2 regions of the Planococcus sp. 1R117A genome follow, and region 1 is predicted to be linked to the other one. Evidence: riboswitches for the same ligand, from Rfam matches in the RefSeq annotation. Region 1 holds a riboswitch; the other holds the start of a gene.
The links. Region 1 has a riboswitch for S-adenosylmethionine ahead of ACSFXN_RS00130 (methionine biosynthesis PLP-dependent protein). Riboswitches for the same ligand answer to the same signal wherever they lie in the genome.
Positions count from the first base shown of each region.

Region 1 (7,291 bases):
TCGGAACTCAGCAAATTTAGTGCTTTTTGCAAACTACCTTCATCCACAATATCGGTAAAGTTATGGCATTCCCCAAATAAATCAAGGGCTTCAATAGAGTAATCTATGACGGATAATTCATTATCGACTTTCAATGCCGGGAGCGGCAAACCATTAAATTGAGATTTCATAGTCATTTTCAGGCCTCTCTCCCGTCTTGATCCAAAGTTCCAATTGGTTTAAATCTTTCACAACCATGGCCCCGCTGCTCCTTAAAGAATTCAGATTGGAGACATTGACTGCCCGCCCACCAACCAGAACAGCCGGTTTGTGCTCCAATGCCAAAAATTCTTTTACATAGTTTTTCAATAAGGGCAATCTGTAAACTAATGCAGCTGACAAAGCAATAACATCCGGTTTCCACTTTTCTGCTGCATCTAAAGCGTGGAGCAGCGGAAGATTCGGCCCCAGATACTTCACAGACCAGCCATGCTCCCGGAACAGCGAAGCCACCATTTTCAATCCGATATAATGGTCTTCGCCTTCTGGCCCCAGCACCATGGCTTTTCTTTCCAGGCCTTTTTCTGCCAATCTCCTATTTTCAACAGCAGACACTACAAAATCGCAGATCGCTGTAGCCAAATGCTCATCAGCAACTGTGATTTCATTGTTTTCCCATAATGCGCCAATATGGTACATCGCTGGCGTCAACAATTCGTCGAACAATTCCTTGCGGCTATGGTCTCCGAGAAAAGACTGGATATGGCGCAGCGCTTCCATATCTTCTCCTTGCAGAAACAACTCCGCTAATTGGGTTGGCTGAAGCAATTGAACAACCTCCTTTTGCTACGGTTTAGAAAGCAATGCATTCGCTTCCTGAAGACATTCCAGCATAAAAATTTCTTCTTGCTTTCCCGTCTTTCCTGGAAGAATATTAATGAGCCGTTCAAAATTATCAATGATTAGCGCGGTTTCCACGTTGCGGCTGTTTAGAACTGTCTCGAGCCAGCGGCTGTAATCCAGAAACACTTGTTTATCTTCAAGTTCAAAAGCCGTCTCAAGATGATCCAGATGATGGTGGTTGTCCTGCTCTGTATGCTGGAAGCCCCGCTCGCCGAAGCGGTCCCAAAGATTGGGATAGGCTTTGTAAATGCTTTTAGCCGTTTCCGTCGCAATTTGCTGTTTAATGGCTTTGTTCATTCGGCAACGACCTCATATTGCCGCACTTTCGGCACAATTCCTGCCAGTGCCTTGTCGGGGTAATGTTTTTCAAGTTCGTGGATCTCCTTGAATTCCTTGCTTCTGACCCATTTCAAATAAGCTTCTTTTGAATGCCATTCCAAATGTACAGTCAGTTCATTTAACTTTTTGGTATTCTGGATCAGCCGGAACTGATGAAAGCCTTCAGCCTGATCCACCCGACGGGACCGATTTTGGTAAATTTTGATGAGATCCGCTGTCTTATCTTCCGGTACTTCTACTGTTGATGTTACAATGTACATCTTTATATTCCCCATTTGCTGAATTGTTACTGATTATTATAACCTTTCGCTATTCGAATTAAAAGAAATGTACTATAATCGGTCATTTCATAAAATTAACATAATAATTTTGAATACTTTTAATTTTGCCTTGCACTTCCCTGCCAAATACTCTAAACTTTGAAATATCGAACAGTACACAACTTCATAAATTTATTTCTTATCAAGAGAGACGGAGGGATTTGGCCCTGTGATGTCTCAGCAACCAGCCTCGCGGCCACGGTGCTAATTCCAAAAGGCATTCCACATTGCCTTGAAGATGAGAAGATTGTGCTTCCTGAACAGGGGCTTTCTTCTTTTTGAAGAAAGCCCCTGTTTTTTATTTGAAAGGATGATGAAAATGGCGAAACACAGCTTGGAAACACGATTGGTGCAATTAGGGAATCACAGTGATGCAAAAACTGGAGCCGTAAGCCCTCCTATTTACTTATCGACAGCATATGCGCATGAAGCACTTGGCAAGTCGACAGGGTTTGACTATACACGTACAAAAAATCCAACACGCAGCATTTTGGAAGAAGGCATCGCGAACCTTGAAGAAGGAGATGCAGGGTTTGCCTGCAGCTCTGGAATGGCGGCTATCCAACTTGTCTTGTCGCTGTTCCGTCCAGGTGACGAGCTGTTGGTGCCAGAAGACATTTACGGCGGAACTTATCGGCTGCTCGGCCATTTCGCCGACGTCTACAATATCCAGGCTACTCATGCAGAATTCAAAGATGTTGAATCAACTGAACAGCAAATCACCATTCAAACACGGGCGTTGTTTATCGAAACTCCAACGAACCCATTGATGCAGGAAATAGATCTCCGAGCTTATGCAGCACTCGCAAAAAAGCACAATTTATTGCTTATTGTCGATAATACATTTCTAACCCCTTATCTCCAGCAGCCACTTGCAATAGGAGCGGATATTGTCATCCATAGCGCCACTAAGTACATAGGCGGCCATAACGATGTATTAGCTGGAGTGATTGCCGCAAAAGGCAAAAGCCTATGTGAGCGATTAGCCACTATGCATAATGCCACCGGTGCCGTGCTGTCCCCGTTCGATTCATGGCTTTTGATTCGTGGATTGAAGACTTTGCCTCTCCGTATGAGGCAGCATGAAAATAACACCAAAAAGATTGCTGCTTTTTTAGAAGAACAGCCCGTCATTTCACAAGTTTTATATCCCGGTAAAGGCGGCATGCTGTCATTCCGGCTGCAAAAAGAAGAATGGGTTGCTCCATTCCTCTCAAACATCCGTCTGATCGCTTTTGCAGAAAGCCTTGGCGGAGTGGAAAGTTTCATCACTTACCCGGCGACCCAAACTCATGCGGATATTCCAGAAAAAGAACGGCTGCGCCGCGGCATATGTAATCGCCTGCTCCGGTTTTCAGTCGGCATTGAAGATGCTGACGATTTAATTGCTGATTTAACCCAGGCTTTCGCCAAACTTGAAAAGGAGGCTCTTCGCTTATGACCGATCATTTGGAAACTCAATTTATCCACTCAACCGGAATTGACCGACAGACTGGCGCAGTGAACGTCCCTGTTTATTTATCTTCAACTTATCATCAGCCCAGCTTTGACGAATTCGGCCCTTTCGACTATAGCCGTTCGGGAAACCCAACGCGCTTGAAGCTGGAAGAAACCATTGCCAAACTTGAAAACGGCACGCGCGGTTTTGCGTTCGCTTCTGGCATGGCTGCCATTTCTTCCGCTTTTATGCTGCTTTCAGCCGGCGATCATGTTTTGATTTCTGAAGACGTTTACGGCGGCACTTACCGTTTCGTTACAGAAGTGCTGAATAAATTCCATATCGATTATACGTTCGTCAATATGACCGATTTAAGTGAAATGGCAGAAGCAATCCGGCCGAATACAAAAGTGATTTATATTGAGACGCCGTCTAATCCTGTGATGAACATCACTGATATTGAAATCGCTGCAAAACTGGCGAAAGCGAACGATTGCCTGACATTTGTCGATAATACTTTCATGACTCCTCTTTATCAAAATCCGTTGGACCTTGGAGCGGACCTTGTCTTACATAGTGCGACGAAGTTCTTGTCCGGGCATAGCGATATTATCGCAGGGCTCGCCGTTACCAAAGATGCGGAACTAGGAGACCGGCTCGGGTTTATCCAAAACACTTTCGGTTCGATTTTGGGAGCTCAGGATTCCTATAATTTGATCCAAGGCATTAAAACTTTGGGAGCACGGCTCAAACAGTCAGCCGCTTCAGCCCGCATCATCGCCGACTATCTGCACAGCCATCCGGTGATCGAAGAAGTCTTCTATCCCGGATTCCGTTTCCATCCGGGATATCCGATTCATGAACGGCAAGCTTCAGGCGCAGGAGCGGTCCTATCTCTCCGCTTGGCAGATAAAGCAGCTGCCCGGACGTTTGTTGAGAGCTTGCGCATTCCCATCTTCGCTGTCAGCTTAGGCGCAGTCGAGTCGATTTTATCGTACCCAGCGACGATGTCCCATGCCTCTATGCCGAGAGAAGAACGTGAAAAGCGGGGCATTACAGACGGATTATTGCGCCTGTCAGTCGGATTGGAGCATACCGATGATTTACTGGAAGACTTGGAACAAGCATTGCAGAAAGTCCGGGAATCTGCCGGAATCACATCGTCTATACGATAAAAAGCAACTTTCCTCCTCTTGTCCAATAAAAAAAGCCGTTCAATTGATTAGATTGAACGGCTTTCAGCTTGTTGGGAAAGTTGAAATTTGTATAAGGTCATCCCTTAACCGATATTCCGCCAACCAGCTGCGCTTGCCGCGGGCGAGCGCCAAGCCTCCTCAGCCGCTTCGCGCCTTGCGGGGTCTCGGCTGTCTCGCTATCCCGCAGGCGTCTCCGCTGGTTGGCTCCATATCTAGGTGAGTAGGAATAAACAAGAGAGGAATTTCTTAAACCGTCCCACTTTAGAGAGTCTCTAAAAGTGACAACAGAGAGCTGAATGCAGCGGAAGGCGGCGACTTCTGCGGGAATAGGGCGAGTCCTGAGACCCCGCAGGGAGCGCCAGCGAGCGAGGAGGCTTAGGCCGCCCCCCGCGAAAAGCGTCCGCCCTGGAGCGAAATGGAAAAGGCTGCCGAGAGTTTCTCGACAGCCTGAAAGCCGTTCAATCGATTAGATTGAACGGCTTTCTTCTATATATATGTTAACTGCCTGACCCGGCCGCAACTTCAACTGACTGATTTTCCTGCACAGATGCGTATTTTGCTACACCTGTTTCCACTGCAGCTTTTGCAACAGCTGCCGCCACTGCTGGGGCTACCCGCAGATCGAATGGAGCCGGAATCACGTAATCATCATGAATTTCCTTTTCCTCAATCAAACCGGCAATGGCATGTACAGCTGCAACTTTCATCTCGTCATTGATTTCACTTGCCTGTATGTCTAATGCGCCTCTGAAAATCCCCGGGAATGCCAACACATTATTGACTTGGTTCGGGAAATCAGAGCGGCCTGTTCCAACTACACGGGCGCCTGCTTCTTTTGCCAAATGCGGTAAAATTTCAGGGTTTGGATTAGCCATTGCGAAAATAATCGAGTCTTGAGCCATACTGCGAACCATGTCCTGGGTAAGAGCACCTTCTGCCGAAACCCCGATAAAGACATCTGCTCCTTTGATCACTTCACTCAGCAAGCCTTCAATACGTTCAGGATTTGTATTTTCTGCCACTTTTTCCTTGAACGGATTCATGCCATACGTCCGTCCTTTAAAAATCGCGCCTTTCGTGTCGCACATAATCAACTGGCTGCAACCGAACTTTCTCAATAGCTTAACCACCGCAATACCGGCAGCTCCTGCTCCGTTGACGACTATTTTCGTCTCTGAAATATTTTTTCCGACTAATTTCAATGCGTTGGTCAAGCCAGCTAATGTGACAATCGCAGTTCCGTGCTGATCATCATGGAAAACCGGAATGCCCATTTCTTCTTTCAAACGCTGTTCGACAATAAAACATGTCGGAGCGGAAATATCTTCCAAGTTTACGCCGCCAAAACCGGGTTCCAGCAATTTAACAGTCTGTATGATTGTTTCAGCATCGGTAGTATTCAAGCAAATCGGAAAAGCGTCCACTCCAGCGAATTCCTTGAACAATACAGCTTTTCCTTCCATTACCGGCAATGCTGCTTCAGGGCCAATATTGCCAAGGCCAAGAACCGCTGTTCCATCAGTGACAACCGCCACAGTATTGCCTTTCATCGTATAGTCGTATACTTTACGGCGGTCTTGTGCTATTTCCTTGCATGGTTCAGCCACTCCGGGAGAATAGGCCAAGCTTAAATCCCGTTCATTTTTCACCGACACTTTTGATCGGACTTCCAGCTTTCCTTGATGTTTTCGGTGCAAATGCAAAGAATCGTTTTTTAGGTTCGACATTGCCTCATCTCCCTTTATTCATAATTGTTCATTATAAAGAGTTTTCAGAAAAAGGGAAGGCTTTTTCAGCCATTGGCATAACAATTCATCCTTTTGTCTGAGACGAAGAAAAAAGGAAGCGCTTTCTAAGCCGCTTCCTGCCCAAACCTATAATGGGTGCTATAGCCCCATCTAAAATAATTGCCGGTCCCTGCCATCGAGAGAGCAGATTCACTAGCAATGGAAAGCGCCAAACCTGTGATTCCTTTCACATTAAATAAGCATTTTTGATGCAGCATCGGAGACAGGAATTTTGCTAGAACTCGTTCATTTCAATATTTGCATATCTTGGAAGAATCAGCGAATCGGATTTGCAGCGGCAGTGAGTTTACATTTTCCGGACAAAAGGAGTTTACGATAATGCGGCTGTTCCTATCTCGAATGCAGCCACTTTCCTCCATTCATTAACGCCATGCCTTAAGAATTTTTAAGCTTAGATCGCAGTCCAGCCGCCATCCACTTTAATCGTTTCACCCGTGACAAAATTCGCTAAATCAGAAGCCAAGTAAAGGACCGCTCCTGAAGTATCTTTTGGTTGTGATAAGCCGTCCAAAAGGATGCGGCTATGTACTTCATTTTTGAATTCTTCGTCTTCAAACATTTTGGCAGTAAATTCGGTTTCAATGAATGTCGGAGCCACAGCATTTACACGGATGCCGTTTTTTGCCCACTCCACTGCCAGCGCTTTTGTCAGCTGTACCAAGCCGCCTTTGCTCGAGCAGTAAGCAGCCCGTTTAACGAATCCAACAAAAGCCATTTGGGAAGCAATATTGATGATACGGCCGCTTTTTTGAGTCAGCATATATTTCGCAGCCGCCTGGCTGGCAAAAAAAGCGGTCTTTAAATTCAAATCAAGAACTGTATCCCAATCTTCTTCAGTCACTTCCATTGCCGGCTTAGCAATATTGACGCCTGCATTGTTGACGAGCACATCAACAGTGCCAAAATGTGCGGCTGCCGTATCGATAAGAAATTTTACTTCTTTAATGTCGCTTAAATCTCCCGATACTGCAATACAGCGGTCGTTATATTTCTGTAATTCATTCAACGTCTCCTGCAGCACCGTTTTGTCACGGCCTGAAATTACCACATTGGCATTCAGTTTGGCAAAAGTCAGAGCAATGTCTTTGCCGATTCCTTTGCTGCTGCCTGTAACAATTACTGTCTTGTTTTCCAGTTCAGAAAAGTATGCGCTCATTTGCCGTTCTCCTTAATTGTTTTTATATCGTTTTTCAGAAAGTGAATAAGCGTCTGTTCCCTTTCCGCATTGATTTTCTCTGATATCTCTGGATCCCATCTGTAAAATCCTTCTCCATTTTTATCTCCAAATTTCTTTTCTTCCACCAGTTT
Region 1 is NZ_JBPRLO010000001.1:24,713-32,003, forward strand. It holds gene ACSFXN_RS00110 (STAS domain-containing protein) at 1-176, opposite strand, end outside; gene ACSFXN_RS00115 (cobalamin B12-binding domain-containing protein) at 154-807, opposite strand; gene ACSFXN_RS00120 (hypothetical protein) at 826-1,179, opposite strand; gene ACSFXN_RS00125 (antibiotic biosynthesis monooxygenase family protein) at 1,176-1,481, opposite strand; SAM riboswitch class I at 1,678-1,786, shown strand; gene ACSFXN_RS00130 (methionine biosynthesis PLP-dependent protein) at 1,861-2,982, shown strand; gene metC (cystathionine beta-lyase) at 2,979-4,154, shown strand; gene ACSFXN_RS00140 (NAD(P)-dependent malic enzyme) at 4,673-5,902, opposite strand; gene ACSFXN_RS00145 (SDR family NAD(P)-dependent oxidoreductase) at 6,375-7,139, opposite strand; gene ACSFXN_RS00150 (3-hydroxyacyl-CoA dehydrogenase family protein) at 7,136-7,291, opposite strand, start outside.

Region 2 (7,291 bases), on a different contig from region 1:
TATTCTTTTTGCGATTTTCCTGATGTTTTCCCTTATACGCCTCTCGCCGGTCGACCCGGCGGAAGCTTATTTAGCGGCAGCCCATATCCATCCGACCGAGGAGGTTCTGGCTGAGAAAAGACAGGAGTTCGGCTTGGATCAGCCATTATTGATGCAATATTTCCATACGGTTAAAGAGATTGCTCAACTCGATTTTGGCAACTCTTTTGTAACCAACACACCTGTCTGGCAGGAAGTGGCAGCAAGAATGCCCGCAACGCTACAACTTGCCGTCTGCAGCATTCTACTCGCCATTGCTATCAGCATTCCGCTCGGATTCTTGTCAGCCCTATACAAAAACAGCCTGATTGATCATTTTAGCAGGCTGCTTTCTTTTTTAGGCGCATCCATTCCGCAATTTTGGCTAGGCTATCTGCTGATCTTTTTCTTCTCTGTCAAATTGGATTTGTTTCCGGTAGAAGGGAGAGGATCCTGGCAGCATTTTGTACTGCCGAGCATGACATTGTCGCTGGCATTAATTGCGATCTATACCCGCCTGCTCCGGGCGAGTGTGTTGGAAGAACTGGAACAGGTTTATGTATTATATGCAAGGACACGAGGAATCAAAGAAAGAGCCATTATGGTGAAACACGTATTGAAAATTGCCATTTTGCCTATGATGACAGGTCTTGGCATGAATTTAGGGAAACTGCTGACGGGTACAATCATTGTTGAGCAAGTTTTTTCCTGGCCAGGCTTTGGCCGGTTTTTTGTAGAAGCGATTTTTAACCGCGACATCCCCGTTATACAATGCTATGTGGTTATGGCCGCTTGCCTATTTATCCTGTGCAACCTTATCGTGGATATTGTGCAATTGTACATGGACCCGCGCATTTCGATGAAGGGGAGGATCCCATCTTGATTTCAAGCATTCGAATTGCCGCAAAAAAACAGCCGGCCATCATCCTATGCTCTGTCATTTTATTGGCCTTTTTCCTTGCCGCTATTTTGGCGCCGTGGATTTCGCCGCATGATCCCATACAAGTGAATTTGGCACTCAAACTGATTCCTCCTTCACTGGATTATCCATTAGGCACCGATCATCTTGGCCGCTGCAATTTGTCGCGCCTTCTCTATGGTTCACGTGTCTCCTTAGGTTTTGCATCGCTGATTTTTATTGCTTCCTTGGGATTCGGGCTGCTGGTCGGAACGGTTGCCGGTTACAGAGGCGGCTTGGTCGATAGCATCCTGATGAGGTTTTGCGAAGGCGTCATGGCGTTTCCAAATCTAGTCCTTGTTCTTGGAATCGTCGGTTTGCTTGGACCCGGGTTATGGCAAGTGGTTTTAGCATTGATGATGGTCCAGTGGGTCTATTATGCCAGAATGATCCGCAATATGATCGTCGGCATGAAACAGCAGAATTTCATACTGGCAGCACGGATCAGCGGGTCTACGACGGGGAAAATCATCCGGCGGCATATGATTCCAAATGTGCTGCCTCCAATTCTGGTTATGGGAACGCTTGAAATGGGATGGGCAATCATGGACATCTCAGCGCTTTCGTTCCTTGGCCTGGGCATCCAGCCTCCGACTCCTGAGTGGGGCGCTATGATCCATGAAGGAAAAGGCTTTATACGAAGCCAGCCTGAATTGATGCTTTATCCGGGCTTGATGATTTTGTTTGTTGTCATTTCATTTAATGTGCTGGGCGAGTCATTATCGGAACGGTTTGGCGTGAAAAAACATTATTGAAAAGGAATGTGGCTGATGGAAAAACATCGCAATGTTTTGCAGGTGAGCGACTTGAATGTCGCTGTAAAATCGGAGCAAGGCATGCTTTCTCTGGTTCACAATCTCCAATTGGACATGAAACCCGGGAAAGTGCTGGGCCTTATCGGAGAAAGCGGGAGCGGGAAATCAATCACTTGCATGGCGCTGCTCCAGTTGTTAAATCTGAAAACATCACAAGTAGAAGGCAGCATCCAATTGAATGGCCGTGAACTCAATGGACTAAAGCCGAAAGAGATGCGGAGCGTTCTTGGAAAAGAGATCGGATACATCATGCAAAATCCGATGAACGCTTTTACGCCTGTATTCACCATCGGCAACCAATTTGTTGAAACCATCCGGAGCCATACGGTCCTGACCAAGAAACAGGCAAACGAATTGGCGGTTTCTTCTCTGGAAGCGATGAATCTGCAAGAACCGGCCAAGATTATGCGGAAATATCCTTTTCAGCTGAGCGGCGGGATGCTCCAGCGCGTCATGATCGCAATTTCGATGTGCCTGCGCCCATCTGTCGTGATTGCCGACGAGCCGACAACAGCCCTTGATGTGACCACCCAGATGCAAGTGCTTAAGGAACTGGATCGGCTCCGGACGGAATGCGGCACTTCAATCTTGCTGATTTCACATGACTTAGGGGTAATTTCGGAACTGGCCGACGAAGTGGCCGTGATGCAAAAGGGACGGATTGTGGAAAAAGCAGATGTCTTCCAACTATTCGATCACCCTCAGCATGTCTATACAAAAAGACTGCTCCAAGCCAGACCTGTTTTGCCAATAAACGAACAGATGAAAAAACTGGTTATCTAGAATCGGCAGGCAACGAGCGGAAAGGCGGGAGTCTATGAGTTTACTGGAAGTCAAAAGCGTTACACATGCCTACGGCCCGAACCGTTCTTTTTGGCGCAAGGAAAGAGAATCACCGGTTCTTTCCGATGTGTCTCTTACTATCGAAGAAGGGACGTGTTTGGGGCTTCTTGGAACAAGTGGGGCAGGCAAGAGCACGTTAGGCAAAGTCATTCTGGGGATGGAGAAGCCGGAAGAAGGCAAAGTCATTTTCCAAGGCCAAGACATTTATACAATGGATTCCATTACCCGAAAACGTCTCAGAAGAAATCTTCAAGTGGTCTTTCAGGATAGTTATTCATCGGTGAATCCGCGCATGACGGCGGAAAAGATTATCGGGGAGCCCTTGGAAAATTACGAAAGGCTGTCGGCATCCGAGATGAAACGGACGATTGCGCATTTATTGGATATGGTAGGGCTGGATGCGGAAGATATGAAAAAATACCCCCGGCAGTTCAGCGGAGGGCAATTGCAGCGGATCAATATTGCCAGAGCGATCGCTTTAAAGCCGAAATTGATGGTCCTGGATGAATCCGTCAGCAGTCTCGATATGGTGAACCAAACAAATATCCTGAACTTGTTAAAGGAATTGAAATCGGTCTATGGCCTTTCTTATCTATTTATCACCCATGATATCAGAGCTGCCTATTCCATTTCGGATGCTTTAGCAGTCATGGAAAAAGGCAGGTTGATCGCAACCAGCCAAGACAAAAATGAAATTTTTTCTTCACAGCAACCTATTGTAAAGAAACTAGTCTCTTCTATTCTTTCGGAACATCCCCGCAACCGAACGATTGCTTCTGACAAAAGTTTTGTTTGATGCAGGATCAAGCAGGCAAGCTGCCATATATAAAAAGCCGAAGAATCCACTGGGAAGTGGGCGCTTCGGCTTTTTTTATCCTCGTTATTTTAATTCAATGATGAAGAATCTCTTGAAGTTTCAGTGCCTTGCGGGTCTTTAGACGAGCTGGAAACTTTCTCTTTCACTTGAGTCGTGGCTTCCGTGGCTTTTTCTTTAGCCTGGTTGGCCAAGTCAGTTGCTTTTTCTTTCACTTGGCTCAATTTTCCGCTTCCATCACCGCTCGAATTGCTGCTGGCTAATTTTTCTTTGACGGTAACTTGGAGTTCTTTGCCGCTTTTCGGTGCTAAAAGAAGGGCCACTACCGAGCCGATCGCTGCTCCGCTTAAGAGGCCTGCGAAAAACCCGCTGCCGGATTCACTTTTCGCTGCATCCGGCTGGCCTGGGATTTTCCCAGCGCGCTGCAAACGTTCTTCCACTTCGTCAACAATTTCGTTAACCGTGCTTCCGCTTACTTCCACTAAGGAGCCCTTGAAGCGAAGGTGGTCGTAGCTTTCAGAATTGCGGACGACCAGGACATCGTATTTGGCTGCTTTTTCTTTCTGGTCAAGCATGTCTGCCTGATATCCTCTTTTCCCTAATGCGAGTTGGATGTCTGTAAACGGATGTTCTACTGCGATTCTTGGCATATTATCAAACCTCTTTCTTTATTATCGTTATTCTAGTGTCTTTCCCTATCTGGTCCATTAGTTAAACATATGCACGATAACTTCTATGAAATTTTGTAAGAAAATAGAATGTATAGATGTGAGAACTAGAGAAGAACGCTAGAAAGCAGAGGACATTATTTGATGGCAGTAACCAAGAATCAAAAAAAAGCATCAGTTGTTTTTTTGAAGTGCAAAGGAATTTCATGGAGCTACCATCAAAATAAAGTTCTTCTTCATACAATTAATCCAAGTTAAACAATAAGACTTATAGGATAAATAAAATTTTCACAAATTACGTTGACTTTCCATTGATTTAATATTATGATTATTTTTAATTTAATAATCTTATCCAGAGAAGCCGAGGGACTGGCCCGTTGACGCTTCAGCAACCTCTGACATTTGTCAGAAAGGTGCTAAATCCAGCAAGAATTTTATTCTTGGGAGATAAGAGCGGGATTGTGTACATATACAGCCTTCTTTTCTCTTTTATCGAGAAAAGGAGGTTTTTTATTTTGTTCATTGTCCTCAAATTTAAATACGGCAAGTATATAAAGAAAAGGCAATAGTAAATCCTCAAATCAATCATTGTGTTAAAAAGGTTAGTTGAAACACCAAAAACGGTGCACACAAAGGAGCGGATTTTTATGACAAACAAACGGATTTATTTAAATGCATTTGATATGAACTGTGCAGGCCACCAATCACCTGGGCTCTGGACGCACCCCGAAGATCAATCGCATAAATACAAAGACAGCGAGTATTGGATCGAATTGGCGAAGCTATTGGAAAAAGGAAAGTTCGATGCCATCTTTATCGCGGATGTCCTCGGTACATATGATGTCTATAATGGCTCCAGAGATGCCGCCGTCCGGCAAGGGGCGCAGTCTCCTGTCAACGATCCGCTGCTGGTCGTGCCGCTTATGTCAGCAGTCACGAAACATTTGGGGTTCGGTGTCACAGCTTCCGTTACCCATGAACATCCATACACTTTTGCCCGCCGGATTTCTACGCTGGATCATTTAACAAAAGGCCGCATCGGCTGGAACATTGTGACTTCTTATCTCAAGAGCGCGGCTGTCAATATCGGGTTAGACGACCAGATCAAGCATGACGAGCGGTATGACATTGCCGAGGAGTATTTGGAAGTGTGCTATAAATTATGGGAATCCAGTTGGGAAGAAGATGCCGTGCTGCTGGATAAAGTGAATGGCATTTATACAGATCCTGAAAAAGTGCATGATATCCAGCATGAAGGGAAATATTATAAAGTGCCCGGTGCCCATTTAACGGAACCTTCCAGACAGCGGACACCTGTCCTTTACCAGGCTGGCGCTTCTAAAAAAGGTGTGGCTTTTGCCGGAAAACATGCTGAATGTGTCTTCATCGGTCCGCCGAATATTGAACTGGCCAAAAAAACGGTAGATAAAATACATGCGGAAGTTGAGAGTTCCGGGCGGAAGAAAGATGATGTGAAGATTCTTGCTTTGCTGACGCCGATTGTCGGCAAAACTGAAGAAGAAGCGATTGAAAAATACAATGACTATAAGAAGCATATCAGCCATGAAGGGGCTCTCGCCTTGTTCGGAGGTTGGACCGGCATTGATTTGTCCGGCTATGCACCGGATCAGCCGCTTGAATACATTGAAAATGATGCCATTCAGTCCGCTTTGGAAAACTTCACCAAAATCCTGCCGGGCAGAAAACCGACGGTCAATGACATTAAAGAATATGTCGGCATTGGCGGACTTGGGCCATTCACTGTCGGATCTCCAGAGCAGGTTGCCGATACGCTTGAAAAATGGGTAAATGAAACAGGCATCGATGGCTTCAATATCGCTTACGCTATCACACCTGGAACTTTTGAAGATTTCATTGAACTCGTTGTGCCGATTCTTCAAGAGCGGGGACTTGTGCAAAAAGAATACGAAGGAAATTCTTTGCGTGATGCTTTATTTGGAGAAGGCGCTCATTTATCGCCTGTCCATCCTGGAAAACAATATACACGTGTGCCAGTAACGGCAAACAATTAAAATTACTCGATCAGCAGGGAGGAGAAGTGCTTAAAAAAGCGCTTCTTCTTTCTTTTTTGATTGCAAACGACTTTTAAACAAGCTAACAGGAAATTATTTCAAGTTAATGAAACCATCTTTCTTTTCCCATCGTATATAAGCATACAATGAATAGTTCCCGTGCAATCCCTATGAAGGAGGAGATGGTTTTGAAACGATTTCTATATTATTTCGCCTGGACAATAGTTCTGGGATTTGTATTGTATTTTGGCATGCAGCTTCAAGAGCAGTTGAATGAGATGGCGCAACAAACATTTGAGCCAGCTGCGCTGAGAGTGTTTATTGCACTTTTCCCTGTAGCATTGGGGTTGCTGCTGCGTACTCCGAAATTTCTTCTTGAAGCGAAAGAGAACAAGTCTCGAAAGTTCGACTGGCCCATTTTTGCTGCAATTGGTTTGCCATCACTTTTTCTGGTATTGATGTCTTTTTTGCCTTTCATGCCGTTCATAATAGGATGGATTGCCATTCCGGAAATCATCTTAATAGGCGGAACGACTGTACCGACAGTTGCTGGACTGGTTTTTGGTTACGTATTGCTGGATAGTTTTAATAACAGAACTATGAAAGAAGCGACAAGAACTTGAGGGAAGGCTGATGTCGGCCTGGACACCGTCTTCTCTTTGGTTGGGGATTTTTAATGATTGAACCTAATTTGATTCATTTGCCGTCTATGGGGTGTTCCGGAAAGGACGGGTGTTAAGTCGGTGCAGAGAGGTTTTGAGACCAAGACATCCAATGATGAACAGATGAAAAACATCACGGAGAGTCATGGAGGAAGTTTTCGTCAGTTTTCACCAGAAATCCAGCCAGTCTGAACACCGATCTTCCTTAAAAACCTACCTTTCCAAACCTACCATCCATAAATGCCAAGTACCACCAAAAAAACATCAATCTCCTAAACTGCTTTGAAAATACCATCAAAACCAGAATTAGAAGAGCAAAAAAGCTATTGAGAGATAAGGTCGGCCCAAGAGAATGTGAGGATTACAAGATGAACAAATTTAAACAAAAATTGGACAAGTTTATCGGGAATTACCCTCTCTTCAAGGAACCAATAAAAAGAAAATTTTTAATGAAGATGAAAAAAGAGGATAAGGCATCTG
Region 2 is NZ_JBPRLO010000002.1:318,548-325,838, reverse strand. It holds gene nikB (nickel ABC transporter permease subunit NikB) at 1-901, shown strand, start outside; gene nikC (nickel ABC transporter permease subunit NikC) at 898-1,731, shown strand; gene nikD (nickel import ATP-binding protein NikD) at 1,747-2,574, shown strand; gene nikE (nickel import ATP-binding protein NikE) at 2,609-3,430, shown strand; gene ACSFXN_RS06990 (YkuS family protein) at 3,520-4,098, opposite strand; SAM riboswitch class I at 4,462-4,570, shown strand; gene ACSFXN_RS06985 (LLM class flavin-dependent oxidoreductase) at 4,764-6,149, shown strand; gene ACSFXN_RS06980 (hypothetical protein) at 6,338-6,772, shown strand; gene ACSFXN_RS06975 (S26 family signal peptidase) at 7,261-7,291, shown strand, end outside.
Region 2: linked by a shared signal. The riboswitch ahead of ACSFXN_RS06985 (LLM class flavin-dependent oxidoreductase) and the one ahead of ACSFXN_RS00130 (methionine biosynthesis PLP-dependent protein) in region 1 are both predicted to bind S-adenosylmethionine.